DNA from 4 places in the Rhizobium sp. BK377 genome. Region 4 is predicted to be linked to each of the others. Evidence: predicted binding sites of a transcription regulator. Region 4 holds the regulator's gene; each other region holds the start of a gene.

Region 1 (7,336 bases), on a different contig from region 4:
GATTCGTTGCGAAGGTCTACGCTGACGCTTGACCATATCGTGTCCTTGCCGCCATCTGCCAGCTCTCCCGTGACGTGATCTCGCGCGTCATTAAAGACATAGCTGTCATCACCCGCAGAACCATAATAGAGATCGGCACCCTTGGCCGCGGCAAAGCTGTCAGCTTTATCCGTTCCCGTGTGTGGCGTTGGAGCCGGTAACGACGCCGAAGGATCGCCAGCGTTCCATTGTGTCGTCGCCGAAAGTGCCGTCTGGAGATTGCGCGTATCGAAGCCCGACGCACTTGCATTCTGGAGCGTGGCCAGCGTCGACCAGCCTTGGCCATCATTGGCCTGCACGACGGCAGATGTCCCACTCTGGATGACGCGGATATGGCCGTCTGCAATAAGGTCGCTTCCGCTGCCCCAGCCCAGTCGGGCGGCGAGCACCGAAACATCGATAACATCGCCATTACCGCCAACTTGAAAGTCGCTGATGATATCGCCGCCTTCACTCAGCGCATGATAGGCAAAGCGGTCATGTCCGGCACCACCGGTCAAAACATCAGCCTTGTCGCCGCCCCACAGATAATCATCACCGCCGCCGCCGGACAGATTGTCGGCACCGAGGCCGCCGAGAAGTTTGTCTGCCGCCGCCGTGCCGACCAGCGTATCGTCGCCGGGCACCACCTTAGTCAGAATCAGCGTGTTAATAAATTTAACCATCGATTCCGGGATATTGTATCCTTCCAGATAGCTCTCGAAGGTGCTGTTCTGGACGATGTTCCCCTCAGGCGAATTGGATATCATGAACGCGTAGTTCTTGATTTCACGCAGTACGAGGTTGTCGACAAGCGAATTGCGACCATCTCCGTCGCCGTATTCATAGAACTGTATGCCGTAGGCGTCCCCGGCGCTTCCGCTGTTTGTGAAGGCGTTTCCTATGCCGCGAAAATCTCCGAACATTCTGGAATTGAAGGAGAGATCGTCCGTGTAAACCCCGTTTCGGCTTTCGGAATGGAAATCATACGCCGAGTTCGCCCCATCGTAGACGACCGAATTTTTGGCGAGGAAACCGATCTCCGCGCCATAGCTCGCCGCGCTTGAGGCGTTCAGAGCCGTTCCTATACCCTGGACTACAACGCCCTGGCCGACATGCTCGGCAAAAAGGCCATCGATCTCGGTGCCAAGCGATGAACCTGTATGAATGCCGCAGTAGAGATTGGTGGCCGTGATGTCAGTCAACGTAGCATTGACGTTGTTGACGACGTTGACGCCAAAGCCGCCGTCTTTCACAGTCACATTTTCCACGACGGCATCAACAAGATTGCGTAGATGAAGAAGATCAGCAGTCGCAGCGCTGTATTCGCCGGCTGCGCCATCGATCGTGCCGTTCTTGATCGTGAACTGGCCCTCGGCATAGACCGTGGCGCGGACATTCGTCGCGTAGAGGTTCTGCTCGACCAGCGGACCCTCCAGAGTGACGGTGTTGCCATCAATGGCAATCACCTTGGCGGCCTGGCCGAGCTTGGTGGTCTGGCCTGCATCGCCCGGGTCGATATGGTCTCCTGGCAGGTTGTCGTCCGCGGTCACCTTTACCCAACTGCCGACCGCAAGGTTCTGCGGCAGGGACGCGTAGGTAACCGTTGCATTGTTCATCGAGTCAGATCCGAGCGTGACAGTCTGCAGCGGTGCCTCAGCACCGAACACACCCAGAACCCTTTCGGAGCCTGTAGCTTGGTGCAGTGTGCCGCCGTTGAGATCGATCGTAACGTCGTCTGCTCCGACCGACATGTAAATCGTTTTGCTGACGGTAATGTCGGCATCCTTCGCAAGGACAACTGTGCCCCCGCCGTTTGCGACAGTTGTCAGCGCCTTACGAAGTTCGGTCTCGCCGGCTGTGGCATCGAGATAGATTGTCGTGGGCATTCGGAAACTCCTGCATCAACTGAACTGCAGGGACAGCCTGTAGGAGCAGGGTTAAGATTAGCATTCCATGTTCGTTAAAAGTCTAACCAATCGAGATTTTTCTGAGTTATATTCACAAAACACACCCAAACCGAGAGTTATACGCTCTCAGCGTGTAACGAGGCTATTTAATCGCTACATTAGAAAGAAGTGAAACATACCCCGATCGACCATTTGCATCGATACGGTTGACGGAGAGAACAGATAGCGGCGCCTTGAAAAAGATATGATCGTTGCTCACGCCGAGAGGTCCAAGCCAGGCCGGCCACGTCGCCGGCTCAGGGTAGACGCTGCTCAGCCTGTTGTTTCCAAGGAACCAGCGCATGTCCGCGACAATGACAGGCGCGCTGAAATCTCCGGCAAGCAACACGGGTTCCGTCGTCTGCCTCAGGACACGCGTAATATTGAAAAGTTCGAAGCTGTGAAATGTGTCGAACCATGTCTTCGAAAGTCGAGTCGCAAAAACCCGCATGCGCTGGCCGTCAACCGAAAGAGTAGCGGCGATCAATTCGCTTCCGACCGGACTCAGCTGCTGGACGCGGATATCGGAAAGCGGTCGACGCGACCACAGCATGACGGAACAGCGTGAATTCACCGGATCGTCGCAACCGGCGCGAAATGGATAGGATTGGCCCGCAAGATTCATTCGGCCGGCAAGAGAGCCGGTGCTGGTCATAACGAGGATATCGGCATTCGCCTCTTCGATCATTTGATCGAGCGCGGCGTCCCCCACCGCGCTGTCGACAATGTTGATCGACAGCAGACGGAGTGCAGGCACCGCGTCCGGCGCTGGCGGGCGAGCAAAAGCTCCGAGCATGAGCATGGGGTGAGCGGCTAACAAGACGGAAGCCACGCCGAGCAACAAACCATACCAATGTCGGACCAGGAGGCTGGAGAGAAGAACTATCGCCAGGCATAGCGCGCCGATCTGCATCTGCATCGCACCGATAATTGTCAGAGGCCACGCATCGGCGAAATACCGCAGACAAACGGCCAACAGCACGATTGAAACCACGGTGCAGGCGACGCAAAAGACGATGTGTTTCATTCATTGATCCTGCGATGCGGAAAATGCTTCAAATAAAAGGAAGTCAGGCCGAGCGAAAAGGACGGCCGGGTCTGTCGGCCGTAAGGCGCCTGCAGAAACCGCGGTTAGCATCATGCGAAATGGCGGCAAAAATCCAATGGTTTTTCTTGCACCGCACACAAAGCGGCTTCCACTGACCTGTCGTCCATGCTTTATAGGCCCCGCGTTCAGGACCGATGAAACTGAAATGTTCGCGCAACAAGGAGAGGGTGTTTAATGGCACGCAGCTTGAACAAATTTCTCTGGCTGAGATCGCTTCTGGTAAAAGCTAAGTACCATTACTACACGAAGGTCTGGGGGATGAACATTCACCCGACAGCGACGTTCTCGTTGAGCGTTCGCCTGGACAAGACCTATCCCAAAGGCATCCATGTGGGCGAAAAGTCGTACGTCGCATTCGACGTAGCCATACTCACGCATGACAGAACGCGCGGCGTCTACCGTAACACCAAAATCGGCAAGCACTGCTTTATCGGGGCCAGAAGCATCATTTTGCCCGGCGTCGAGATTGGCGACGAATGCGTCATCGGCTCCGGCAGCGTCGTAACCAAGAACATTCCGTCGCGCTGCATCGCAGCCGGCAATCCGGCGACCGTCATTCGCGAGAATATCGAAGTCGGCCCCTATGGCCGTTTCCTGTTTGCCGACATCCCTGAAGCCGAAAGAGCGGCAGATCAGAAAAAGAGCGGCACGGCCGTGCGAAAGGCATAGTGCCAGTCTTTACTTCGCGTCTGCCTGACCGATCAGGCGCGTTGAAGGCAAAGCGATGAACGTATTGGTCATCGGCCGCAAGGGCCGCGCGATAGCGTCGAGCTTTTCAGCGAGTTGCGGATCGGTATGCTTGAAATGCGGCAGCAGGACGTCGATCCACGCAATCATCCCCGGCTCGACTTCCTGGCGATATCCCGTTCGCGCTTCCAATTCGTCGGGATGAAGATACATGGTGGCGGCGAACCCGGCGGCCGACTGCAGCTTCTTCTCCTGATCGGCATCGAGCGCAACATCGTTCGTATCAGCAAGCCGCACGAGGATCGCGATCGCGTCCATGGCAAAATTCTGATATTTAAGCGCACGTCCGCCGCGAGCAAGCTCACGCGGCAAACCGCCGTCCTCCGGGACTTCATCCAGCGCCGATTTCAAGATGTCCATTGACCAGCTGAACCGCTTGCGATCCTGCAAATGTACGGCCATCAGACCGACGGCAGCTGCGCCCCAATATCGATGATTGCTGTTGCCGTCGAGCCACTCATATTTGTGCTCACGCGGGGCGGGCGTGAATTCCGCTACGATCATATCCGAAAGCTTGGCGAACCAGGCTTTGATCGGAACGTCGGCGGCACTCGCCGGCGATGCGACGCCTTCAGCCACGGCATAAGCGTTCGAAAAGGAAATGCTGGTCCAGCCCCCGACAAGGACCGCCTGACGATGCCCGAGCGGGTCGTTGTCCTCGACATTGCCAAGCAAAGCATCTGCATTAGCCCAGACGCGCATCTGCCGGATGATGCAATTGGCGGCATTCTTACCTTGCCCCGGCACATCAAGCGCCGTCTCCATCATTTCCAGCATCTTCTTGCTGACAGCACCTGTCGGCCATAAACGCTTCACGTAGGCCTTCATAGCCGCAGGATCGACCTCCGACTGGGTGTGACTCGGTTTATAAAAACCAAATAGCTCGCTCATATCGACCAGCGGAGCAATTGGAACTGAGCAGACGAAAGGCCGCGCTCCCTTGGCAGAACCCGCCTCCTGCGTTTCGGCGGGCGCTCTCTCGAACATGTATCGGAGAGGCTGCTCGGCAGTCGCGGGCGCTGCGAAAAAGAGAAAGCTGGAAAAGAGCCAGGAACCCGTCCAACCGAAAATTCCAGCTTTCCGTGAAGCCATCAACATAAAACTCCCCAAGAGCGGTGATCGTGACTGCCGGTTGTGGCAATATCGAGAAACGAGTGTTTCCAGCAAAGTAATCTGTATGGGCTATTTTCTACTTTTCAACGCAGACCTCAATGTTTATGTTGCACCGCAAGATAGGGTCGCCAGCCGCGCCGCTCGTGCTGATGGTTCGCAGCTCCACTGACAAGTTCCCGAACAATAGAGTAGTCATGCCGAAAATTACCCTCTTTTCGACGAGCAATCTCAGGCAAGGCCGCTCCGAGCACCTCCAGAGGATGGTTGACTCGATTGCGCGTGCCAAGGTCGAAGATCCATCTATCGACGTCCATCTGTATCTCCTTCTGCAGAATGTCCCCGACGATGCCGCCGATCCTGACTTTCCGGACTGGATAAGCACGCGGCGAATCAATCATCAGATTTCGCTTTCGGCAGCCCGTAATCTACTTATGCGTGAGGTCGTGAAGGCCGGCGTCGTCACCGCAGACAGCATATACGCCTTCCCCGACGACGATTGCTGGTACCCGGAAAAATTCTTAACGCTGGTCGCCGGCCTCTTTCGCGATAAACCCGAGATTGATTTCTGGTTCTGCCGCTATAGCTCCACTCCGGAGATAAAGAACGCATTGCCAACGGAAAAACCTGCTTTGCAGAAAGTGATATCGCGAGCGTCATCGAACACGTTCTTCTTCCGCGGAAGACTGCTGCCAGAGTTGCAGACGTTCGACGAGACACTGGGGGTAGGCGCGCGTCTGAACGGCGGCGAGGACACCGATTATGCAATTCGCGCTTTCTACCTTGCCCGTGGTACTCTTTTCACCGACGCCCCGCTCGTCGGCCATCGTGATCACGATTCAAGCCTCAAGCCTAAATATTTCCCCGGCACGCTCTACGCCATTGCCGCCCACAAGACCCGAAGCCTCCCCGGCATCATCGCGTTTGTACGCAAACTCCTTGTTGGAGCATCCCTGGTCGCAGGTGGCAAGCTGACTCTGTCAAGCTATATCGCTGCGGTGCGGAATGCATAGTCGCAGGGGAAGGCGTTTGCCTCCGTTCAATGGCAAAATGAGGCGCCGATGAATCGCAGCTCGGTAATCTGGTCGGCCGTCCGCAACTGGGGGCCACGCTTCGGCACGATCATCACATTTTTCGTGCTGGCACGCATTCTCGACAAGACCGAGATCGGCATGTTTGCGGCAGCCTATGCGCTTGTGTCGTTGACCGAGCTATTTGCCGATAACGGTTTCGGTGACGCCGTTGTTCGCACCCAGGACGTCACACGCGGAATTGCGACAAGCATTCTGATCCTGAACTTCGCTCTGGCCGTCATCATATATGCGCTGCTGACGATCTTCTCGACGGAAATCGGCAGTCTTCTTGGTGTTACCGGAATTGAACCGGTGTTGCAGCTCGTCGGGCTCTCGCTGGTCCTGAACAGCTTCGGCTATGTTCCGCAGGCTTTGCTGCGCAAGGAGTTTCAGTTCAAGCGACTGGCCTTCCGCTCTCTCGCCTCGACGGTCATCGGTGCGCTGACGGGCCTGGCGATGGCGTTCCTGGGGTTTGGCGTCTACAGCATGGTTGGCCAGCTGCTGGCGACGACAGTAATCAACGTCGTCTTCTTGTGGTATCCTGTGGTCTTGCGGCCGGCATCTCCCCAATTCGCCGGAATCGGCCACATTCTGCATTTTGCCTTCGGCGTCTTCGGGTCGCGCGTCCTGAATTATGCTTCCCTGCGGATGATCGAGATCGTTATCCCGATTTTCTTCGGGCCGGCAGCGCTTGCCCTCTACATCATGGGCTCACGTGTCCCGGCCGTGGTAGCGCAGATGCTGACGGCTGTGATGGTGGACGTCAACCTTCCGCATCTATCACGTCTGGTGAACAACCCTCCCCAGATGAAGCAGGCGTTCTATTCTAGCTTGCGCTCGCTTTCGATGATTTCCGCTCCCGCTTTTATTTCCATCGCAGCGCTTTCTCCCGAAATTGCTCGACTTTGTTTTGGAAGTAACGGGTTCGATTCAGAGCTTATCATGTTCCCCGCCGCCATTTTGGGCGCCGCCCAGTCGATCGGCTATAGCAATGAGGTCATGCTGAACGCCTGCGGCCTGCCGCGCATCGTCTTGCGCATGCAGATCTGCGCAGCAGTGCTCATCGCGATTATACTGACAGTGCTTCAACATAGCACCGTGTTCACGCTTGTCGCAGTCTACGTCTGCTGCCACATCTTCGTCATATCAGTAGGTATCCTTTACGGATCGCGAAAAACGCACGTTTCATTGAAGACGATGTTCGCCAAGTGCGGCGCGTTTTTCCTGGCATCGTTCGCCGGCCTAGCCGCGGTTTATTTAGCAAGAGCCTATGCGATGCCCGCTTCGCCCGCCCTGCTGCGGGCCGTAATCCTGGCGCCCCTTTTTGTGAT
Region 2 (7,336 bases), on a different contig from region 4:
CGCGTCTTCACCCCATTGCCGGAGTGCTTCCCATCCCATTGGCGATATCCCTGACGGTAACGACTGAATGACGTAAGACATCGCGAAAGTTTACGACATCACGATGTTCCCGCGAGCGGCCTTCAATCAAGGCTCTTGAGCGGTACCAGTGACAGCATTGCGAGAGCCGAGATCACGGCACCGGCGATCGCAAGCGGCCAGAGACCGACGGAGATGTATGGGGCGACGGCGGTCGTTCCCAGTGCCGCTATGCCGAGGATCGCGGCGATAACGATCGCGGCTGCGCGCGAATGATCGCCGCGGGCAGCCGATATGGCCCGATGGAAGCCGATCGGCCCGCGGATGCCGAAGCCGAGGTTCAAGACCGCCCAGAGCGGCACGAGGACGTAAAGGCTGCCTGAGCCCGTGAGCGCGTAGGCGAAGATCGCCAGAAAGGCGCAGGGCATGATCGCCGTGCCGGTGCGGATTATCTTGAGCGTGCCGAATTTAGCGGCCAGCCGTGCGGAGGAATTCGCGGCCAGGATGAACATAGAGATGCCGCAGACCTGCAGGATGACGAAGTCCTCGATCCCCCTGTCGAGCGGGCCGGTGAGCACGGCCGGCAGGCCGAAGACGAAGACGAGCAGCGCGCCCAGCGACAGGGCCTGGCTCAGCGCGTAGAAGAGAAATTCGAGATTCTTCAGAATGAAGAGATAGCTGTGGTGATCTTCCATCTGGCGCGGCCGCGGGAAATGGGCGCGCTGCCGGAAAACGGCCGCTGCTATCAGCGCCGAAAGCGCCGCCAGCAGCACGAAGGAAATCTCCCAGCCTCCAAATTCCAAGAGCCAGGCTCCGGCAATCGGGGCCAGCGCCGGCGCCAGGGACTCAACGGAACCGAGCCGTCCCATGGCGGCCGCCGCCTTGTCGTGCGGATAGAGGCCCTGGATGAAGCCGGGCGCGAAGACGGCAGGGCCGGAGCCGAAGGCGCCCTGGGCAAAACGCAGGGCAATCAGCCATTCGATCGAAGGAGATTCCGCTGCTGCAAGCGAGGCAAGCCCGAACAAAACAAGCGACCAGATCAGCAGCTTGCGCGGATCGAACCGCGCGCCCAGTTCGCCGAAGGCAAGCAGCCCGACCAGCGTGCCGAACGCGTAAGCCGCAAGCACGAGCTGTGCAATCTCGATGCTTCCGCCAAGCTGCCCCGGCAGGCTTGGGACGGCCGGAAGCACCAGGTCGGTCCCGGCAATGCCGAGAACGGTTCCGCTGGCGATCAGGACGAACAGGAGTGGGGTTTTCGAGCGTGTGGTCATCGGCTCTCTGGTAGCAGAGCAAGAGGTCGCGACCAATTGCGTCCCGTCGATGTCTGTCATTCAAATATTTGATCGGAGGTGTTCCGCGACGGTCGCAAATCTGTCATGTCGGCTGGTTAGAAGCGGCTGATGGCGCGCAGCCGGTGACTCGGCTGCCGCGCCTCTTCTTTTTCCTGGGATGAGAACCATGCAGAACAATCCGGCCGTGATCATCGAGGGCGCAACCGTTGTATTCGGCGACCGTCTGGAGACCGCTTCCGTGCGGATCGAAGACGGCCGGATCACCAATATAGACGGCGCGCGCGACGGGGCCGAAAGCATCGACGGACGCGGCCATCTGCTTGGGCCCGCTTTCGTGGACATTCATGGCGATGCCTTCGAGCGGCAGGTCATGCCGCGGCCGGGCACCATGCTGCCGGTTCCTGCCGCGCTGCTCGAAACCGACCGGCAGCTTGCCGCCAACGGCATTGCGACGGCCTATCATGCGCTGACGCTGAGCTGGGAGCCCGGGCTTCGCTCGGTCGAAACCGGTTATGCCATCGTGCGCGCTCTCGATGCGCTGACCCCGCGGCTGACGGTGGACAATCGCGTGCAGCTGCGCTGGGAAACCTTCTGCTTCGAGGCGGTCGAGCTCATCCGCGAGGCGCTTGCCGGCCCGCGCCTGCCGTCGATTGCCTTCAATGATCACACGTCGATGGTGATGCTGCATCCGTCGATCCCGTTGCAGGAGCGGCCGTTCGACCTCGATCCGGCCTTCCCGACAGTCGATCCCGAAACGCCTGCCTTCGCCGAGAAGATGGCGGAACGCGCCAAGCGGGCGAAAATCCCGGTGCCGGACATGGTGGCGCTGGTGCGCAACATGTGGGAGCGCCGGCCGCAGGTGCCTGAAGCAATTGAGGACGTGGCAGCACTTGGAAAGGCCGCGGGCGCGCCGATGCTGTCGCATGACGACAGCCAGATCGAAACGCGCGATTTCTTCCGCCAACGCGGCGCGCGGATCTGCGAATTCCCGATGAACCGGCGGGTGGCGCGGGCTGCGCGCGATGCCGGCGACTTCATCGTCTTCGGCGCACCGAACGCGACGCGCGGCGGCAGCCATCTCGCCTCGATCGGCGCGGCCGACATGATCCGCGAAGGGCTCTGCGACATTCTCGCCTCGGACTATTACTATCCGGCGATGCTGCTCGGGCTTGCAAGGCTGAAGGCCGATGGCGTGGCGCCGCTCCATGCGCTCTGGCCACTCGTCTCTGATAATCCGGCGCGCGCCTCGGGACTCACCGATCGCGGCGTCATCGAAGCCGGCAAGCGGGCGGATCTCGTGCTGGTCGACTGGCCTGAAGGTGCAGCCCCCGCCGTTCGCCGCACCTGGGTCGCAGGCCGGGAAGCCTATCGCGCGGCACCCGCCGGGGAACTGGCGATCGCCTGATCCTATTCAGATCTGCTATGCGCGCTACATCCAAGATATGGAAGCGCTCTATGTCCTGCTCATCTTCGCCGTGGCCATAACGATCATCTATCTGGCCGGCAAATGGAACACGTCCGACGCCGACCACTATATGGGCTTCGATAACCTGCGCTCGTCCCGCAAGCCGAAAGCGGCTGACGACGAGGATGCGAAAGAGACATGAAGGCCGCTGACGGCGCTGCGGCAGTTGCGCCGTTTCAGCCGAAGCCTCGCGCCTTCACGCCCGCGATCACCTCGTCCGAGACCTGCCGCAATTCCTGCCGCGAGGCGCCGTCGCGTGCCTGGATGGACAGTCCCTGCAGGACGGCGACGAGATAGCGGGCGAGAGAGATGGCGCGGTCCGGATCGAGCCAGCGCCCGAGCGTTTCCGCGATCATGTCACGCATCTCGTTTCGGCGCTCCGCCAGTTCGCGGGCCAGTTCCGCATGATCCGGCCCGCACTGGATCATGCCGCTCGAGATCATGCAGCCGCGCTCCGCCGCGGGGTCGGTAACGGCATCGATTGCCTTGTGGAGCATGGCTTCGACCGTCTCCTGAAGGGTTGTGGTGGATTTGATGTTCTGTAACGCCCGGGGCAGGCCGAGATAGCGATCGAGCGTCTCGCGGTAGAGCCCCGCCTTGCTGCCGAAAGCCGAATAGAGACTTGGGGGCGCGACACCGATTGCGGCCGTCAGGTCGTTCAGCGAAACACCTTCATATCCGTGCCTCCAGAAGAGGCGCATGGCGATGTCGATCGCCTCGTCCCGGTCGAAGGTTCGCGGACCGCCGCGCCGTGTTTTCACAACCTTATCCATAGTGATCACTAAAGACGTCTTGACAGCAAAAAGCAAGCCGTTAGTTTGTAGTGATCGCTAAACATAAGGATTTTGGCATGATAAGAGCAATGCATGCAATTTGGGTTTTCGTCCTGCTGCTGGGCCTGTCTTCCATGGCGATGGCGGCGGAGAGGGACTACACGGTGAAGGCGCCTGACGGCGTCGAGATCGCCGTGCAGGAGTCGGGCGATCCCGCCGGGCCGGCGATCGTTTTCATCCATGGCCTGCTCGGCAGCCATCTCAACTGGGACATGCAGGTCGCCAGCCCCGAACTGCAGCACTACCGGCTGATCAGCTACGACATGCGCGGCCATGGCCTGTCAGGCAAGCCCGACGATGCCGAAGCCTATCGTGACGGGCGCCGCTGGGCGGACGATCTCTCGGCGGTCCTGAAGGCGACGGGTGCGAAAAAGCCTGTCCTGGTCGGCTGGTCGCTCGGTGGCGTGGTTATCTCCAACTATCTTGCCGGCTACGGAGACGACGGCCTTGGCGGGATCGTCTATGTCGACGGCGTCATCGAGCTCAATGCCGCGCTGATCACCGCGCACCCCGAAGTCTATGCAGGCATGGCTTCGGACGAGCTTAAGGAGCACCTCGATGCGGTGAACACCTTCCTGGCTCTGTGTTTTGCCACGAAGCCCGACACGGCAACCTTCGAACGCTTGCTATCCAATGCCGCGATGGCCTCGTGGATCATGACGCGGACCGTCCCCTCGATGACCGTTTCCGCCGCAGAGGGTCTGCCCAAGGCGCGCGTGCCGGTCCTGCTGCTCTATGGCGGCAAGGACGTTCTGGTCAATGTTGAACCGAGCATCGCAAGAGCGCGGGCGCTTAATCCGGCCGTTCAGACGAAGATCTATGCGAAGTCGGGGCATGCGCCATTTTTGGAGGAAGCGCCGCGCTTCAACAGTGATCTGGCGCAGTTCAGAGACGCGGTATCAGGCAAATGAATTCGGAATAGGGAGCGGGCAGGGCTGGTGGCGCGGCCCGCCCCCACCTCCTCATTCCTGTGACAAGCACAGGAATGAGGAGGTGGGGGATCGCTCCCCTATGCCCCGCGCCCGAGTGCTGCCGATTGCTGCAGGGTGATGGCATGGCGCAGTGGATCGGCGTGGCGGTGCGCAAGCCGCCACTCTCCGCCCTCGCGCTGGTAGACGAGCGTGACACGCAGCGCCCAGTCCTGTGCGGGCAGCCCGCCGACTTCGACATTGGCGCGCTCGACGGTGACAAGCACGATCATATCGGTGCCGGCATAGGTCTGGATAAGCTCCTGTTTCAGCGTCCCGTTCCTGAAGAAGCGGCTCATGCCATCCCAGGTCTTCTCGGTAATGTCTGCCTCGCGCGAGGGCGGGCCACCGAAAGGTGACATCAGGGTGAAATTCTCGGTGCGCGGCACCAGCATCCGGTAGGTGGCGACATCGCCCCGCATCAGCGCGGCATTGGCTTCCTCCGAGATCAGGGCGAGATCGGCCGCCTGCATAGATGCCCGGCTGCTGGCTGCGCCGGCGGCGAGGGAGGCAAGACCGGCAAGACCGGCCGGGCCGGCGACGAGAAGGGATCGGCGAGACGGTGACATGGCATGCTCCTCTGCAAGGCTGGAGTTCGAAAACGCGGCTGCGACGCCCCGTGCCTCAGACATGCCAGTTTGCTGATGCTGAGGCTAATGATATGATTTCAGCGATATGCTGAATGAAACTGATCTTTCGCGCGCCGATCTCAATCTCCTCGTGCTTTTCGAAGCCGTCATCGAGGAGGGCCATGTCGGCCGCGCCGCCGACCGGCTGAATATCTCGCCATCTGCCGTCAGCCACGGGCTCGGCCGCCTGCGGCGCATGCTCCACGATCCGCTGTTCGTGAGGACGCCGAGGGGCGTGGTGGCGACGGCCCGGGCGATGGAACTGTCAGCGCCGGTTGCCGAAATCCTTGCCAGGGTGCGAAGCGTGATTTCGACGGCCGAGCCCTTCGATCCGGCACGGTCGAGCCGCCGGTTCACGCTCGGCGCGCCGGACGGCGTTTCCGCCGTCTTCCTGTCCGCGCTGCTTGCCGGATTGGAAAAGTCGGCGCCTGGGATCGATATCAGCATACGCCAGCTGCTGCCGGAGCAGGGCGAAAGCGCGCTGGCGCGGGCGTGGCGCAACGCCTTTGCCGATCTCGAAGCCCGCGCCATGGATATTGCGATCGTGCCTTCCGGTGACATCCCGGCGCGCTTTCATAGTCTGACGCTCTACGAAGAGGATTTCGTCATCGCCATGCGCGCCGGCCATGCCTTCGCGCAGGAACCGACGCTCGAGCGCTATATCGGAATGCGGCATCTGGTCGTGTCACTTGGGGGTGATCCGCACGGTTTCGTCGACACGGCGCTTGAACAGCGGGGCTTAAACAGGCGGATGGCGCTGACGGTGCCGAACTTCATGTTCGCGCTCGCCGTCACCGGCGAGAGCGACTTGCTGGTTGCCGTTCCCCGCCGCTTCGCCGCACTCTACGCGCCGCGCTTTGGCCTGGTGACGGTCGATGCTCCCTTGCCGCTGCCGCGTTTCCGGCTGAGCGCCGTTGCCCCGCGCGCCGCAATGCTGGATGCCGGGCTGAGCTGGTTGTTCGGAATGCTGCTGTCGGCGTGTGAGGTTGAGGGTCCTGCGGGGTCGTTCTAACGGGGAACGAACGGATGCTTTAGCGCCGGGACAGGATACTCATCGTCCTCTCTCTCCCTGTTGTCCTGCCAGTTCGTAGCGGGCGCGGCTCAGGCTGACCAGGCTCGCAATTGCCGCACAGCCGGCCGACAGGACGACCGCAAATTCCAGCGCGGCAGATTGCGGCAATGTCGCGAAGATGAGCGACATGGAGATTCCGCCGAGCGTCTGGCCGAGAAGCCGTGCGGTGCCCTGCATGGCACCTGCCGCGCCGCTTCTGGCTTTCGGCGCCGAGAGAAGTAGAATGCGGTTGTTCGGCGTCTGGAACAGGCCGAAACCCAGGCCGGCGATGACAGTGCCGACCAGAAACGCGATGCCTCTCGGATCGGGCGGGCCGAGAACTGCCACAAGCAGGCCGACAGAAAGCAGCGCGCCGCCTGTCGCGCAAAGCCATGCGGTCTTGACGCGGTTTGCCAGACGTCCCGAAAATGGCGCGATGATCGCAGTCGCAACCGGCCAGGGCATCATGTAGAGACCGGCCAGAACCGGGGCCATGTGCAACGTCCGCTGGAGATAAAAGGGTAGCGCGATGTAGCTCAGCATCTGGCCGCAGAAGCAGGATACCGAGGCGATGACCGCCACGCGGAACGCAGGTGCCGCCAGGAGATCCGTCGGAATGATCGGGGCGTCGCTGTTGCGCTCCAGGCGCAGCAGGAGGACAAGGCAGGCGATCGAGGCGGCAATGAGCACCGCGCCGCTTGCCGGCGCAGTCGCTATCCGGTCGGTGCCGCAGAAGAAGAGGATGAACATCGACGTGTTGGCGAGCAAAGCCTTGGCGTTCAGCTTTCGCTTCGTGCCCCGCATCTTCTCCAAAAGACCGCCGCTGAGCAGCACGACGATGCCGAGCGGTATATTGACCGCAAAGAGCCAGGGCCAGGTCGTGACGGACAGGATGGCGCCGGCAATGCCTGGACCGGCAGCGGAAGAAATCGCGATGACCATGGCGTTGACGCCGATGATCGGACCCAGCATGTGCTGCGGCAGGGCCGAGCGCAGGTTCATCATGGCGAGCGCCATGATCGCGCCCGCGCCGAGGCCCTGCGCGAAACGGGCAAGGATCAGCAAGGAGAGGTCGCCCGC
Region 3 (7,336 bases), on a different contig from region 4:
TTATAAAGGCCCGTCAGAAGATCGGTCTGGGCAGCATTGCGCAGCTCGTTGATGAGCAGTTCACGCTCTTCGGTGACGCGGGCAACGAGACGGATACCCCGAACAGCAAGCGCCACAATAAGGGCAACGAGCAGCACCAGTCCGGATGACAGCGCAAGTACGACCGTCATGTGAATATGCGAGCGCATCGACAGCTTCTGTCCGGTCACATGAATATCATCGGTGACGGAGGCAATTTTTTGCTGCAGGAAATCCAGCCGCTTATTCTGGATACCGATCCATTTGTCTCGGATCGCCTTGTCCGGCCGCAACGCACCGGAAACCATGGCATTTGTGAAGGTATCGGCCCAGACCTCGTCGGGCTGAGACCTATAAGCAAGGATTTCCCGTACGACAGGCGAGGAAGAATGAAAACGCAAGCGATCCATGCCGTTGCCGAGCATTGTTTCGCCTTGAACGAGCTGTTCATGCGACATGGCGGAAAAGTCGGCTCGATCGAAATAGCGCTGGCCAAGATTGCCGATCAGCCGCTCGCCGTAATAGGTCAGCAGGATACTCATCAGCTCGCTGGATTTGCGTAACAACACAGGATCATGGATCCTCGACGAAAGCGACTCGACAAGTCCGAGCTGCTTCAATCCGGCCTGTCCATAGATATGAACGGGGTTGCCGCCTTTGCCGTAATAACCTCGATCGACCGCCGAACGTGTCGCAACGATACGGCTGTAAGCGAGGCGGAGATTGGCAAGTTGTGACTGTAGACCAAGATCGAGCGTTTCAACGGGCGGGAGGCTGGCGTTGAAACGCGCGCGTTCGCTGTCGAGTGCGCTGCGCCTTTCCATCATGGCAGCCTTGGTCATCTCGTTGGGATTATTAATGTAAGTTCGCGCCGCGACGAGTTCCGCCAGAATTTCATTGGCAGCAATCGATCCTCCGCGGGCAAGGACGTCGGCAAAGAGATGATCGTTTTCGAGCGCGCGGTATTGCATGAGCGAGAAGCGGATCAACACTACCCCTTCGGCAATCATGAAGACGAAGGGCAGCAGAACGGCGGCGAGAACTACCCTTCTGATATTCTTGAATTTCACCACTTCGAAATTCATGACCGATCCACGCGCATAGACTGCCCGCAAGTGAGCCTAGTGAAATATCTTAAAAAACCGATAAAGCGGTCTATCCCTAGATTTCGGGACGAATAAAATCGAGTGTCTCAGAATCCATCACCCAGAGCTCACCGGTCGAAATATCGAACCAGGCGCCGTGAAGCTCCAGCTTGCCCTCTTCCTCGAGCGCCCTGATATCAGGGAAGGATCTGAGATTGTTGATCGAATTGCGGATGGAGACCCGCTCCAGCGCGGTCTGCCGTTCGGCAGGCGTCATGACGTCGTTGCTGCCGATCTGTTCGGCGGCAGGACGAACGAGCGACATCCAGCGACCAATGAAATCGCCGGATGACAAAGGTTCGGCATCGGGATCGAGGGCTGCGCGGATTCCACCGCAGCGGCCATGACCCATGACGACGATATTCTTGACCTTCAGCGCCTGCACGGCGAATTCGAGCGCCGCCGACGTGGAATGGAAATGGCCATCCGGTTCATAAGGCGGCACCATGTTGGCGACGTTGCGGATGACAAAGAGTTCGCCCGGCCCTGCGTCGAAAATCAGCTCGGGAGCCGCGCGTGAGTCGCAACAGGCAATGACGAGCGTCGTCGGGCTTTGCCCGTTTTCCGCAAGCTGCCGATACCGGTCGCGGGCATCGGCATATCGCCCGTTCATGAAGTTGCGATAACCGTCCACCAGGGATTTGGGAAAACTCATCATGACTTTTGGATTAGCGCGCGCGCGCGCCGAGATCAACTGCTGCGCTGCAAAAGTATGAAGCCTATTTTTTCCGCCGCTGGGCAGGATGGACGAGGTGACGCATCTGCACCATTGCCATGGGCGTCGAAAGGCTGGAGGCATCGCTTGCCAGCATCAGCTCGTTGCTGCCGCGCTTGACGGCACGCGCCAGCACTTCAAACACACTTGCAGTCGCCAACTGCAGCGCCTTTTCATCCTCCACACCTGAGAGCAGGCGGGACAGGAAGAGCGCTGCAAGCAGGTCTCCAAGCCCATTTGGTGGGTTTTCGACGACACGGTGTTCGGCAAGCAGAGCATGCCTTCCGGAAAGATAGAGATTGCCGGTGCCGCCTGCCATCATCGGCACCGCCGATGTGACCAGCATGCGCGAGGGGCCGAGCGAAAGTGCGGCCTCCATGACCGCGTTATTGTCATCGAGTGCCGCACCCGACAGCCACGCAAGTTCGTATCGGTTCGGTGTTGCGAGCGAAGCGAGCGGTATCAGATGGTCACGGATCGCCTCGGCTGTCGCTTCCGGCACGTAAAGGCCGCCGAGATCGCCCATGACCGGATCGCAGACATAGAGCAGTTCCGGGTTCTTTTCGCGCAGCGACGACACGAGTTTCGCGACGGAGCGGGCCTGGGCTGCGTTGCCGAAATAGCCCGACAAGACGGCTTTGACCTCGCCGATCCACGGTGCGCGGATGAGATCGTCGATCGCCGCTTCGAAATCGGCCTCGGCGAAGGCAAGCCGTGTCGAACGGCTGTGACCGGGATGCCAGGGCAGCACGATCGTCGGCAGCGCCCAGACCTGATGGCCAAGCGTTTCCAGCGCAAAGACCGCAGCCCGGTTTCCGACCGACCCGCGCACCACGTGGCTGGAAATGACGATGACTGCGCCTGCTGTGTTTTCCGACATGGCATCCGGTCCCGAATTTCGACCGTCGTTGATGATATTTTTGACGAGGCGCTGTCAACCATTCTTCACGCGAGCGTGGAAATGTGAGCCGTCGGGAATCCGGACAAGGCATTTTGCCATCCACCGGCATAAATCGACCAAAAAACTTCAAAATCTCTCGCCAGCACAGCCAAAAAAGCACGAAAACTACGTTTCGAAGCCCTCTTTTAAGGATTTTTTCGAAGAACCTTCTGCTAACTTGCCCACATCAAAACAATCGGGGGGATGATCCATGGCCGTCAGAAACAATCCGAAACGGGAAAAGCAGATCGAAAGCGCGCGCAAGATTGCGGCTGCCACCGGCGAACCCTATCTCGACCCCGAGATCCTCTTCGGCCGGGCCAGCGGCGACGACCTCGAACTCTATACACCGGAAATGCTGGCGCTTTCCGCCGTGCATTCGGCAGCCGAACTCTCCGCCTGGAACGGCAAGTCGCCGCGTGTCAACATCGGCACGATCGCCGATGTCACCCCCGGTGGCGTCGCCGTCTCCGTTCTCTCGGTGACTGATCACAACAAACCTTTCCTCTACGAATCCGTGATGGGCGAGGTGACCAGCACCCACCGCGACATCTCCATGGCCGTTCACCCGATCCTAATCATGGAGGACGACAAGGTTCCGGAACTTTACTCCGCCGATGTGCCGAGCGATCCGGCAAAGCGGGTCAGCCACATCCAGCTTCATATCTCGCCGCTCGCCGCCTCGCAGGCAGACGATCTCATCAAGCGTATCAACGCGGTGCTCCAGCAGGTGGAGCTTGCCGTTTCCGATTGGAAGGCGATGCTCTCGCGCGTCGACGAGGTGATTGCAGAGCTTTCGAACTACAACGCCAGCCGCAAGAAGGCCGACCGTGACGAGGCGATCGCCTTCCTGACCTGGCTGCGCGACGAGAACTTCACCTTCCTCGGCATGCGCGATTATGTCTATTCCGGCAAAGGGGCGAATGCGAAGGTTGAACGCGACAAGGGAACCGGCCTTGGCATTCTCTCCAATCCCGAGGTTCTGGTCCTGCGCACCGGCAAGGACGCGGTGACGACGACGCCGGAGATCCTCGCCTTCCTCGATGGCCCGGATTTCCTGATCGTCACCAAAGCCAATGTGAAGTCCGTAGTCCATCGCCGCGCTTACATGGACTATGTCGGCGTCAAACGTTTTGACGTACAGGGCAACGTGACAGGGGAGCTGCGTATCGTCGGCCTCTTCACCTCGACTGCCTATACCTCGTCCGCTGCCGAAATCCCGCTGTTGCGCTCCAAGATCGAAAAGGTGAAGGAGCATTTCGGCTTCGACCCGATGAGCCATTCGGGTCGAATGCTCGACAACACGCTTGAATCCTACCCGCGCGACGATCTTTTCCAGATCGATACCCAGCTTCTTGCGTCCTTCGCCGAGCAGATCAACGATCTCGTCGACCGTCCGCGCGTCCGAGCCCTACCGCGTATCGACCATTTCGACCGCTTCGTTTCCGTCATCGTCTTCGTACCGCGCGAAGAATATGATTCGATCGTGCGCGAACGCATCGGTACTTATTTGAAGACCGTCTATGACGGCCGCGTCTCCGCCTATTACCCCGCCTTCCCGGAAGGCGGCGTGGCGCGTGTACATTTCATTATCGGCCGCTCTGGCGGCAAGACTCCGCGCGTCCAGCAGGCCAAGTTGGAAGCGGCGATTCGCCAGATCACCGCACGCTGGGACAGCCGCTTCGAGATGCTCGCCGGCTCTAAGGCGCCGAAGCTCGGCGTCAGCAACGCCTTCCAGGAGGCCTTCACGCCGGATGAAGCGGTCGGCGACCTGCCCGACATCGCCGCATGCGCCGCCGGTGAGCCGATCCGCATCGAATTCTACTATCGCCACGACGATGAACGCGGCCGCATCCTGTCGCTGAAGATCTTCCATAGTGGCGAACAGCTGCCGCTGTCGCGCCGCGTGCCTCTCCTAGAAAACCTCGGCTTCAACGTCCTGAGTGAGCGGACCTTCGATATCGAAGTTCCGACAGCCGATGGCGCGATCAACATTGTGGTGCTGCACGACATGGAACTCGAGGCCCGTAGCGGTGCAGACATCGACCTTGCACGTTTTGGCGCACCGCTCGAAGAAGCCTTCGTTGCCGCCTTCGAAGGCGCGATCGACAATGACAGCTTCAACCGTCTGATTTTATCGGCCGGCCTTTCGGCCCGGGAAGTCAACGTGCTGCGTGCTTACGCGCGCTATCTGCGCCAGGCAGGCATTGCCTATTCGCAGGATTATATCGCCGCAACCCTCGACAAGTATCCTGGCATTGCCGCCTCGATCTTCCGCCTTTTCCACGACACGCTCGACCCGGGGCTTCCTGAAAAGGTGCAGCTCAAGAAGCTCGCCGAACTGCACGACATCATAGAAACCGAACTTGCCGACGTGCCGAGCCTGGATGACGACCGTATTCTGCGCCGCTACGTCAACATCGTCGATGCGACGCTACGGACCAACTATTTCCAGCGCAATGCCGATGGAACACCGAAGCCGATGCTCGCCTTCAAGCTCGACCCGCATCTGGTCGATGGTCTTCCGGAACCGAAACCGTTCCGCGAAATCTTCGTCTATGGCGTGGAAGTGGAAGGCGTGCATCTGCGCTTCGGTCGCGTTGCCCGCGGCGGCCTGCGCTGGTCGGATCGCGCCGAGGATTACCGCACCGAGGTCCTGGGCCTCGTGAAGGCACAGCAGGTCAAGAACGCCGTGATCGTGCCTGTCGGTGCCAAAGGCGGATTCTATCCAAGAAAACTGCCGGTCGGCGGCAGCCGCGAAGAGATCTTCAATACGGGCCGGGAAGCTTATAAGACCTATATCCGTACATTGCTTTCCATCACCGACAACATTTCCGGCGCCGACGTCGTCCCCCCCAAGGACACGGTGCGGCTCGATGGCGATGATCCATATTTCGTCGTCGCAGCAGACAAGGGCACGGCGACCTTCTCCGACACCGCCAATGCGCTCGCCCAGGAAGCCGGTTTCTGGCTGGACGATGCCTTTGCGTCAGGCGGCTCGGCCGGCTACGACCATAAAAAGATGGGCATTACCGCCCGTGGCGCCTGGGAAACGGTGAAACGCCACTTCCGCGAAATGGACATCGACATCCAGACCACGCCCTTCACGGTAGCGGGCGTCGGCGACATGTCGGGCGACGTCTTCGGCAACGGCATGCTCCTCTCGCCGCAAATCAGGCTGCTGGCTGCCTTCGACCACCGCGATATCTTCATCGATCCCGATCCGGACATGGAAAAGACGCTCGCCGAGCGTCAGCGTCTCTTCAACCTGCCGCGCTCAAGTTGGCAGGATTTCGACAAGTCCGTCCTTTCGAAGGGCGCCATGATCATTTCGCGCTCCGCAAAGTCAGTCACCCTGACGCCGGAGGCCGTGGCTGCAATCGGCATCGACAAAGCCGTCGCCACGCCCTTCGAAATCATGACGGCAATCCTGAAGAGCCCTATCGACCTTCTCTGGTTCGGCGGCATTGGCACCTATGTGAAGGCAGCATCGGAGACCGATACCGACGTCGGCGATCGCGCCAACGATCCGATCCGCATTACGGCCGACGAAGTTCGCGCCAAGGTCATCGGTGAAGGCGCCAACCTCGGCGTTACCCAGAAGGGACGCATTGCCTATGGCCTCAAGGGCGGCCGCAGCAATTCCGACGCAATCGACAATTCTGCCGGCGTCAACACCTCGGACGTCGAGGTCAACATCAAGATCGCCCTGGCAAACGCCATGCATGAGCAGCGTCTCAGCCGCGCCAAGCGCGACCAGCTTCTCCGCAGCATGACGGACGAAGTGGCAGGCCTCGTGCTGCGCAACAACTACCTGCAGTCTCTGGCAATCTCGCTCACAGCTCGCAAGGGAACGGCAAACGGCCTCGAACTCAGCCGCTTTATGAGCGTGCTGGAAGCAGCCGGACAGTTGAGCCGCAAGGTGGAAACGCTGCCCGACGATGCTTCCATGTCCGAGCGCTATACTGCCGGCAAGCCGCTGACGCGCCCTGAAATCGGGGTGTTGCTCTCCTACGCCAAGATCGTGCTCTTCGACGCAGTAATCGCCAGCGAGTTGCCTGACGATCCGTATTTCGTTGGCACGCTGTTCAATTACTTTCCTGCCAAGATGCAGAAATCCAGTGCATCCGACATCGACAGCCACCGATTGAAGCGGGAAATCATCGCGACCGTGCTCGCAAACGAGGCGATCAATCGCGGCGGACCGGGCTTCGTCGTCAGCATGATGGATGCGACCGCTGCCTCCGCTCCCGAAGTCGTACGCGCCGCAATCGCCGCTCGCGACGGCTTCGATCTCAACCGGCTATGGGCGGAAACGGACGCCCTGGACAACAAGGTATCCGGTGAAGTCCAGAACAGGGTCTATGAAGAGATCAGCAATAGCTTCGTGGTGCTGACACGCCTGCTGCTGAAAACCGGCATGACCAAGGGCGATCTCGCCGAAAACATTAGCCGGCTGCAGACAGCATTGAAAAAACTTAAACCCGTCTTTGCCGATCAGGCCGGGACCGATGTCGC
Region 4 (7,336 bases):
GACTCTCTCGGGAAGCAAGTTGGGGAAAACCCCGAATTCGGATTCATCGGATTCGTGCGACTCTTGTCACAGAGTCAGGCTCACACTAGGTTAAAGTTCAATTACTAGACTGCATGCGGCGGAACTAGTCACCAAAATTGATCAGGCGTTTCTTGCTTCGGAAACTTTCGAGGCAACGGTGAGGGATTCTGCCATCACCAACGCGAAAGGTGGAGACAGGGCAATGAACTGGACAGACGAGCGTGTCGAGAAGCTCAAGAAGCTTTGGTCGGAGGGGCTGAGCGCCAGCCAGATCGCAGCGCAGCTTGGCGGTGTGAGTAGAAACGCCGTTATCGGCAAGGTTCACCGGCTCAGTCTTCCCGGCCGCGCCAAGGCCGGCGGCACGGCAACCGCGGCGCGCGCACCGAAGCGCACGACCTCGGCGCCCCGCGCCCCGAACTATGCATCTCGCATCGCTACCCGCACCGTAACGCGCCAGCAGGGCGCGACGATGCTGAAGGAAGAGATCGAGATCGAAACCGCCGAGGAAATGGAATATGTGCCGGCCAAAAATGTGGTCGTGCCGATTTCGCGCCGCCTCGGCCTGACGGAACTGACGGAGCGCACCTGCAAGTGGCCGGTCGGCGATCCGATGAAGGATGACTTCTATTTTTGCGGTTGCGACTCTACGGACTCGTCGCCCTACTGCAGCTACCATCAGCGCCTCGCCTACCAGCCGGTGAGCGAGCGCCGCAAGGCTGTCCGGGTCGGCTGACCCGCGATTTTCCAACAGTTGCAACGTATCATTGCCCCTCCTCGCCGATGCGCGGAGGGGTGATTTTTTGCCGGCATAGGGCTGGAAACGGCTCGTGGCCACGACTGTCTGCCGGAGGCTGATCCTTGCCGGCCGTACACCATGCCGGAAGATGCGAAAGTTATGCGGCCAACGCCGCCAATGCGTTTCAGCCCTCAACAGGCATGGAATGGTGGTGATGGCACTGTAACGCGATTTTCTGATACAGATGCAGTATTCTCGTCGAGCAGCACGGCGCAACAGTCGGTCAGGGGTGCCAATGGAGATCGATCCAAAGCGGATGACAATCGGGTTCGTCGGGACGGGCACGATTACCGAGGCCGTCGTCACCGGACTGGGCAAGACAGCTTTTTGCGACACGCCGATCGTGCTGTCCCCGCGTGGCGCAAGCGTCGCAGGCCGCCTCGCGGCGGCAAACCGGAATGTGTCGATCGCTTTGGGCAACCAGGATGTTCTCGACCGATCCGATCTCGTATTCATGGCCGTGAGGCCGCAAATTGCCGAGGAGGTCATCCGCTCGCTCCGATTTCGGCCGGACCACCATGTCATCAGCTTTGTCGCGGCCACGCCAATCGATCAACTGCTGGCGTGGATCGATCAGCCCGTTCACCACCTAAGCCTGGCAATTCCACTTCCGTTCGTCGCAGATCTCCAAGGGGCGACCGCGATCTACCCGCCCGACGAGGTTTCCCACACCCTCTTTTCGGCGCTCGGAACGGCGATCCAGGTTGAAGACAAGCAGGAGTTCGAACTTCTCGCGGTGGCCAGCTGCCTGATGGCCACCTATTTCGGCATTCTGGACGCGACGTCGAGCTGGCTGCAGAGCCAGGGGCTCTCGAGACCAGCTGGCGACGCCTACCTCCGTCAATTGTTTTCCGGCCTCGCCCATGCTGCCCGCTTAAAACCTGTCGCGAGTTTCGATGAACTCATCGGCGAGCATTCGACCAAGGGCGGATTGAATGAACAGGTGCTCGAAGACTTTCGCGAGTTCGGCGGCACGGCGGCTCTGCAGAAGGCTCTTGATCGGATTCTTGCACGCATCCGTCTGTAGAAGGCAGATCCTCTCGAAGTTCGCTTTTCCGGCGACTGGTGTCGGCTCTTCATGAGAAGCTGGGCTTCGTCGAGACAGGTCACTTCAAGTTCGACGGACAGGGCGAGCCTACTCATCGCCGTATCTTGAGTAGGCACCAGATAAGCAAACGGGCCGCCCGGCAAGCGAGCGACCCGTCTGGACCTCCGATCACTCGGATTAAGCTTCCATGGAATATCCCGCGCCGCGGACGGTGCGGATGACATCCTGCATGTTGGAGAAGTTCAGCGCCTTGCGCAGGCGACCGACATGGACGTCGACGGTGCGTTCGTCCACGTAGATATCGTGGCCCCAGACGCCGTCGAGCAGCTGCGAGCGGGAAAAGACCCTGCCCGGCGACGACATCAGGAATTCCAGCAGGCGGAACTCGGTCGGGCCGAGGCGGACTTCGCGGCTCTTGCGATGAACGCGATGCGTTTCGCGGTCGAGCTCGATATCGCCACACTTCAGAACCGTGGAGAGAACTTCCGGGCGGGCGCGGCGCAGCATCGCTCTGACGCGGGCAACGAGTTCCGGCGTGGAGAAGGGCTTGACGACATAATCGTCCGCGCCGGTCGAAAGACCGCGAACACGCTCGCTCTCTTCACCGCGCGCCGTCAGCATGATGATCGGCAGACGCTCGGTTTCCGGCCGCATGCGCAGCCGGCGGCAAAGCTCGATACCGGAAACGCCCGGCAGCATCCAATCCAGGATGAGCAGGTCCGGCGTGCGTTCCTGAAGCCGGATTTCGGCCTCGTCGCCACGGAGGATCGTGTCCACCTCGAAACCTTCGGCTTCGAGGTTGTAGCGGAGAAGCACGCTTAGCGCCTCCTCATCTTCAACAACTGCAACTCTTGGGATCATGCGTGTCAGTCTCCTAATGCACGATCCTTAAACCGGGGGTGATTTAAGCAAGGGATCATGCAGGAACTCGGAATGGGCTGCGACCCTCGCGCGCCCCAGCGCGGGGCGCGCAAGCATCGGCAGTTCAGGATTACTCCGTCACCGCACCAACGGTGTTGGAGCTGTCGTCCTTCGGACGCTCGCCCTCCGGCTGGGCGCCGGTCGCCATGTAATAGATCGTCTCGGCGATGTTGGTCGCATGGTCGCCGATACGTTCGATGTTCTTGGCGCAGAAGAGAAGGTGCGTGCAGCTCGTGATGTTGCGCGGATCTTCCATCATGTAGGTCAGGAGTTCGCGGAACAGCGAGGTGTACATGGCGTCGATCTCGTCGTCGCGCTCGCGGATGGACTTGGCCTTGTCAGCGGAGCGCGTCGTATAGACGTCGAGCACTTCCTTGAGCTGGACCAGCGCCAGTTCGGACAGATGCTCGAGACCGCGGGCGAGCTTGCGCGGAACGCCGGTGCTCTGGACCGCGATGACGCGCTTTGCCGTGTTCTTGCCGAGATCGCCGACGCGCTCGAGGTCGGCGGCGATGCGGATCGAGCCCATGATCTCGCGAAGGTCGGAGGCCATCGGCTGACGGCGGGCGATCGTCACGATCGCCTTGTCGTTGATCTCGCGCTCGGTGTGATCGAGGATCACATCGTCGGAAATGACCTTTTGAGCGAGCGCGGTGTCACCGTTGACCAGCGCGCGGACGGCCTCGCCGACCATCTGTTCGGCAAGACCACCCATCTCGGAGATGCGCCGGGACAGGAACTTCAGATCGTCGTCATAGGCGGAAAAAATATGTGTCGATGCCATGGGGCTTTGTCCTCGAAAATCGGAAAGGCTTCACACCGCCAAAATCAGCCGAACCGGCCCATGATATAGTCCTGGGTGCGCGAATCGTCCGGATTGGTGAACATCTTGTCGGTATCGTTTTCCTCGACCAGGTTGCCGAGGTGGAACATGGCCGTGCGCTGCGACACGCGTGCGGCCTGTTGCATGGAATGCGTCACGATGACGATGGTGTAGTTTTCACGCAGCTCGTGGATCAGCTCTTCGACCTTGGCGGTCGCGATAGGGTCGAGTGCCGAGCAGGGCTCGTCCATCAGGATGACTTCGGGGCTGACGGCAACGGCGCGTGCGATGCACAGACGCTGCTGCTGACCGCCGGAAAGGCCGGTGCCGGATTCGTGCACGCGATCCTTGACCTCATTCCAGAGGCCGGCGCGCTGCAGGCTCGACTCGACGATTTGGTCGAGGTCGGCCTTCGACTTGGCCAGGCCATGGATGCGCGGGCCGTAGGAGACGTTTTCATAGATCGACTTCGGGAACGGGTTCGGCTTCTGGAACACCATGCCGACACGGGCGCGGAGCTCGACGACGTCGATGTCAGGATCGTAGATGTCCTCACCGTCGAGCGAGATCTTGCCGGTGACGCGGCAGCCGTCGATCGTGTCGTTCATACGGTTCAGCGACCGCAGGAAGGTGGACTTGCCGCAGCCGGACGGGCCGATCAAGGCAGTCACGGTGTTTTCCCGGATGTTCAGATTGACATCGAAAAGCGCGCGCTTGTCACCGTAATAAACGGAGACATCCTGACCGATCATCTTATACGGGACGTTGCTCATTTTCTGGTCCAGCGCCTTCTCAACTGCTGCTTCCGTCAACATGTTCATGATCTTTACTCCGTTTACCAGCGGCGCTCAAAGCGACGACGCAAGAGGATGGCTCCGATATTCATGACGATGAGGAACAGGAGCAGGACGATAATGGCACCCGAGGTTCTCTCCACGAACGCGCGCTCGGCTTCATTGGCCCACATGTAGACCTGAACCGGAAGTGCGGTGGAAGGATCGAGCGGCGTGGTCGGCGCCTGGGCGACGAAGGCGACCATGCCGATCAGGAGCAGCGGCGCGGTTTCGCCGAGTGCGTGGGCAAGGCCGATGATCGTGCCGGTCAGGATGCCGGGCATGGCGAGCGGCAGCACATGGTGGAACACCATCTGCATCTTCGAAGCGCCGAGGCCCAGCGCTGCCGAGCGGATCGACGGCGGCACGGCGCGCAGAGCAGCGCGGGTGGCGATGATGATCGTCGGCAGCGTCATCAGGGTCAGCACCAGGCCGCCGACCAGCGATGCCGAACGCGGCAGGCCGGCGAAGTTGATGAAGACCGACAGGCCGAGCAGACCGTAGACGATCGACGGGACGGCGGCGAGATTGTTGATGTTGACCTCGATCAGGTCCGTCAACTTGTTCTTCGGCGCGAATTCCTCGAGGTAGATCGAGGCGGCAACGCCGATCGGCAACGAAAGGACGAGAACGATCAGCATCAGATAGAGCGAGCCGATGAGGGCGACGCCGAGGCCTGCAGCTTCCGGACGGCTGGAATTGCCGTTGACGAAGAGGCCGGTGTTGAACTGCTTGTGAAGAGCGCCGCTCGCCTTCAGCTCGTTCATCCAGGTAACCTGCTTGTCATTGACCTTGCGGTTCTTCTCATCGACCGAGAGATCGATCTGGCCTTTGTTGGCGCTGTCGACATTGGCATCGGCAAGTACCGTAACATCGACCGTCTTGCCGATGATGGAGGGGTCGGCCACGACCATGTCGCGCAGCTGGATCGGCGCACTCTTCGAAATCATCGCGGACGCGTCACGCACATCCGGACGGCTCGAAGGGTTGACGCCGAGCTGCTTGACGATCGCGTCACGCAACAGAACCGGATAGTTGGCGGCGACCAGAACCGAAGGATCGGTCGCACGCTTGTTGTCGGGATCGATTGTCTTTTCGGAAAACTCGATCGGCAGCGTGATCGCGGTCTGCTGGAACGCGGTGTAGCCTTTGCCGATCACCGTCCACAGCAGGATGAACAGAAAGATCAGGCCGAATGCGATAGCGGCGATACCATAGGCCTGGAAGCGGCGCTCGGCGGCATAGCGGCGCTTGATGCCGATGTCGCGGCGCGCAGGCGCCTTGGAAACGGCGACGCCGGCTACGGGGGAAACAATATTCGTCATTCGTACTGCTCCCGGTATTTGCGCACGATGTAGAGCGCGTAGATATTGAGGCAAAGCGTGATGAAGAACAGCGTGATGCCGAGCGCGAAGGCAACCAGCGTCTGCGGCGAGGTGAACTCGAGGTCGCCGGTCAGCTGGTTGACGATCTTGACGGTCACGGTCGTCATCGGCTCGAAGGGATTGATCTGGATGCGGGCGGCGACACCGGCCGCCAGAACCACGATCATGGTTTCGCCGATGGCGCGGGAAGCCGTCATCAGCAAGGCGCCGACGATGCCGGGAAGTGCTGCCGGCAGGACGACCTTCTTGATGGTCTCGGAACGGGTGGCGCCAAGGCCGAGGGAGCCATCGCGAAGCGCGCGCGGCACGGCGGTGATAATGTCATCCGAAAGCGAGGAGACGTAAGGGATCAGCATGATGCCCATGACGATACCGGCCGTGATGACGCTCTGCGCCTGGATGAAGTTCGTATAGCTGCCGGTCAGAAGACCGCTGATCTGCGCCGAGAAATCGCGCAGGAACGGACCGACTGTGACGAGGGCGAAGAAGCCGTAGACAATCGTCGGAATGCCGGCGAGCACTTCGAGAAGCGGCTTGGCAACCGAGCGCACCTTGGAGGAAGCGTACTCCGCCATGTAGATAGCGGCAAAGAGGCCGACCGGCACGGCGACCAGCATGGCGACCAGGCCGATATAGAGCGTGCCGAGCAGCAGCGGGATGAGGCCGAACTGGCCGAAGGACGAATTGCCGGCGCCGGCAAAGCGCGGATCCCAGACGGTGCCGAAGAAGAAGTCGGTGAAGGGGACGACCGAAAAGAAGCGAGCCGCTTCCGTCAGCATGGAAAGCACGATGCCGATCGTCGTCAGAATGGCGATGGAGGAGGCGACGAGAAGCGCCCAGAGCATGACCCGCTCGACGCGGTTACGGGCGCGGAAACGCGGGGCAACCGAGCGAAGCGCGTAGAAGGCGCCCGCAACGGAGATAAGCAGGACGACCGCCGTCATGATGACGCGGCTCGTCATGCTCTCGGAGTTGAGCGTCTTTGCGGCATCGATCATGTAAGGCTGCGGTTCGCCGGCAAGCGGTACGCCCTTTTCGCTGAGCTTTGCCTGCAGGGCGGCGGGATCGCTGGAAAGGGACGAAAGCTCGCTCGACGTCAGCATGTTCATGCCGCGCGCAACGGTGGCGACCATGCTGTAGGCGAGATCCTGCTGGACGGCCGGTTGCGCCTTCACGTCGGCAGGAAAGGTGCCGCGAACGGAAGAGGAGACGATGCCGGGGCTGACGGCCAGCCAGACAAACAGAACGATCAAAGACGGCAGGACAGCCCAGATCGCGGCATAGGAGCCGTAATAGGCCGACCGCGAATGCATGGCAGCGGACCTGCCTCCGGAAAGCGCTGCGGCACGGCTGCGCGCGGCCAAATAGGCAACGGCGCCGATCACCAGCAGGCACAAGAGTATGATGGATGTGCTCATTCGTTACGTCCCCAGGCCCACAGCCCCCAAAAAGCCCGGCATCTCCAGGAGCGTGCCGTCGGCTTCGATATCATGGAGAAGAATGATCCGC

The links. Region 4 encodes PhoB, which activates phosphate uptake and scavenging genes when phosphate is short. Its sites were predicted from a motif close to TGTCATNNANCTGTCAT; they were not measured.
Region 1: FHT92_RS26865 (DapH/DapD/GlmU-related protein) is a predicted target of PhoB. The motif match lies at 3,173-3,189, and genes of this name have one in related genera.
Region 2: FHT92_RS09260 (alpha-D-ribose 1-methylphosphonate 5-triphosphate diphosphatase) is a predicted target of PhoB. The motif match lies at 1,380-1,396, and genes of this name have one in related genera.
Region 3: FHT92_RS21430 (NAD-glutamate dehydrogenase) is a predicted target of PhoB. The motif match lies at 2,811-2,827, and genes of this name have one in related genera.

The regions. Positions count from the first base shown of each region.
Region 1 covers NZ_JACIAC010000009.1:12,337-19,672, reverse strand. The annotation lists gene FHT92_RS26875 (calcium-binding protein) at 1-1,907, opposite strand, end outside; gene FHT92_RS26870 (endonuclease/exonuclease/phosphatase family protein) at 2,071-2,994, opposite strand; gene FHT92_RS26865 (DapH/DapD/GlmU-related protein) at 3,250-3,744, shown strand; gene FHT92_RS26860 (alginate lyase family protein) at 3,754-4,638, opposite strand; gene FHT92_RS26855 (hypothetical protein) at 5,034-5,945, shown strand; gene FHT92_RS26850 (oligosaccharide flippase family protein) at 5,994-7,336, shown strand, end outside.
Region 2 covers NZ_JACIAC010000002.1:132,699-140,034, reverse strand. The annotation lists gene FHT92_RS09270 (phosphotransferase enzyme family protein) at 1-39, opposite strand, end outside; gene FHT92_RS09265 (MFS transporter) at 123-1,289, opposite strand; gene FHT92_RS09260 (alpha-D-ribose 1-methylphosphonate 5-triphosphate diphosphatase) at 1,477-2,715, shown strand; gene FHT92_RS09255 (hypothetical protein) at 2,753-2,917, shown strand; gene FHT92_RS09250 (TetR/AcrR family transcriptional regulator) at 2,952-3,548, opposite strand; gene FHT92_RS09245 (alpha/beta fold hydrolase) at 3,626-4,519, shown strand; gene FHT92_RS09240 (DUF4440 domain-containing protein) at 4,618-5,208, opposite strand; gene FHT92_RS09235 (LysR family transcriptional regulator) at 5,252-6,217, shown strand; gene FHT92_RS09230 (MFS transporter) at 6,257-7,336, opposite strand, start outside.
Region 3 covers NZ_JACIAC010000005.1:377,288-384,623, forward strand. The annotation lists gene FHT92_RS21415 (GGDEF domain-containing protein) at 1-1,088, opposite strand, end outside; gene FHT92_RS21420 (carbonic anhydrase) at 1,180-1,821, opposite strand; gene pdxY (pyridoxal kinase PdxY) at 1,883-2,758, opposite strand; gene FHT92_RS21430 (NAD-glutamate dehydrogenase) at 3,030-7,336, shown strand, end outside.
Region 4 covers NZ_JACIAC010000001.1:1,256,069-1,263,404, forward strand. The annotation lists gene FHT92_RS06235 (GcrA family cell cycle regulator) at 224-754, shown strand; gene FHT92_RS06240 (pyrroline-5-carboxylate reductase) at 1,053-1,844, shown strand; gene phoB (phosphate regulon transcriptional regulator PhoB) at 2,043-2,726, opposite strand; gene phoU (phosphate signaling complex protein PhoU) at 2,857-3,570, opposite strand; gene pstB (phosphate ABC transporter ATP-binding protein PstB) at 3,615-4,430, opposite strand; gene pstA (phosphate ABC transporter permease PstA) at 4,445-5,767, opposite strand; gene pstC (phosphate ABC transporter permease subunit PstC) at 5,764-7,245, opposite strand.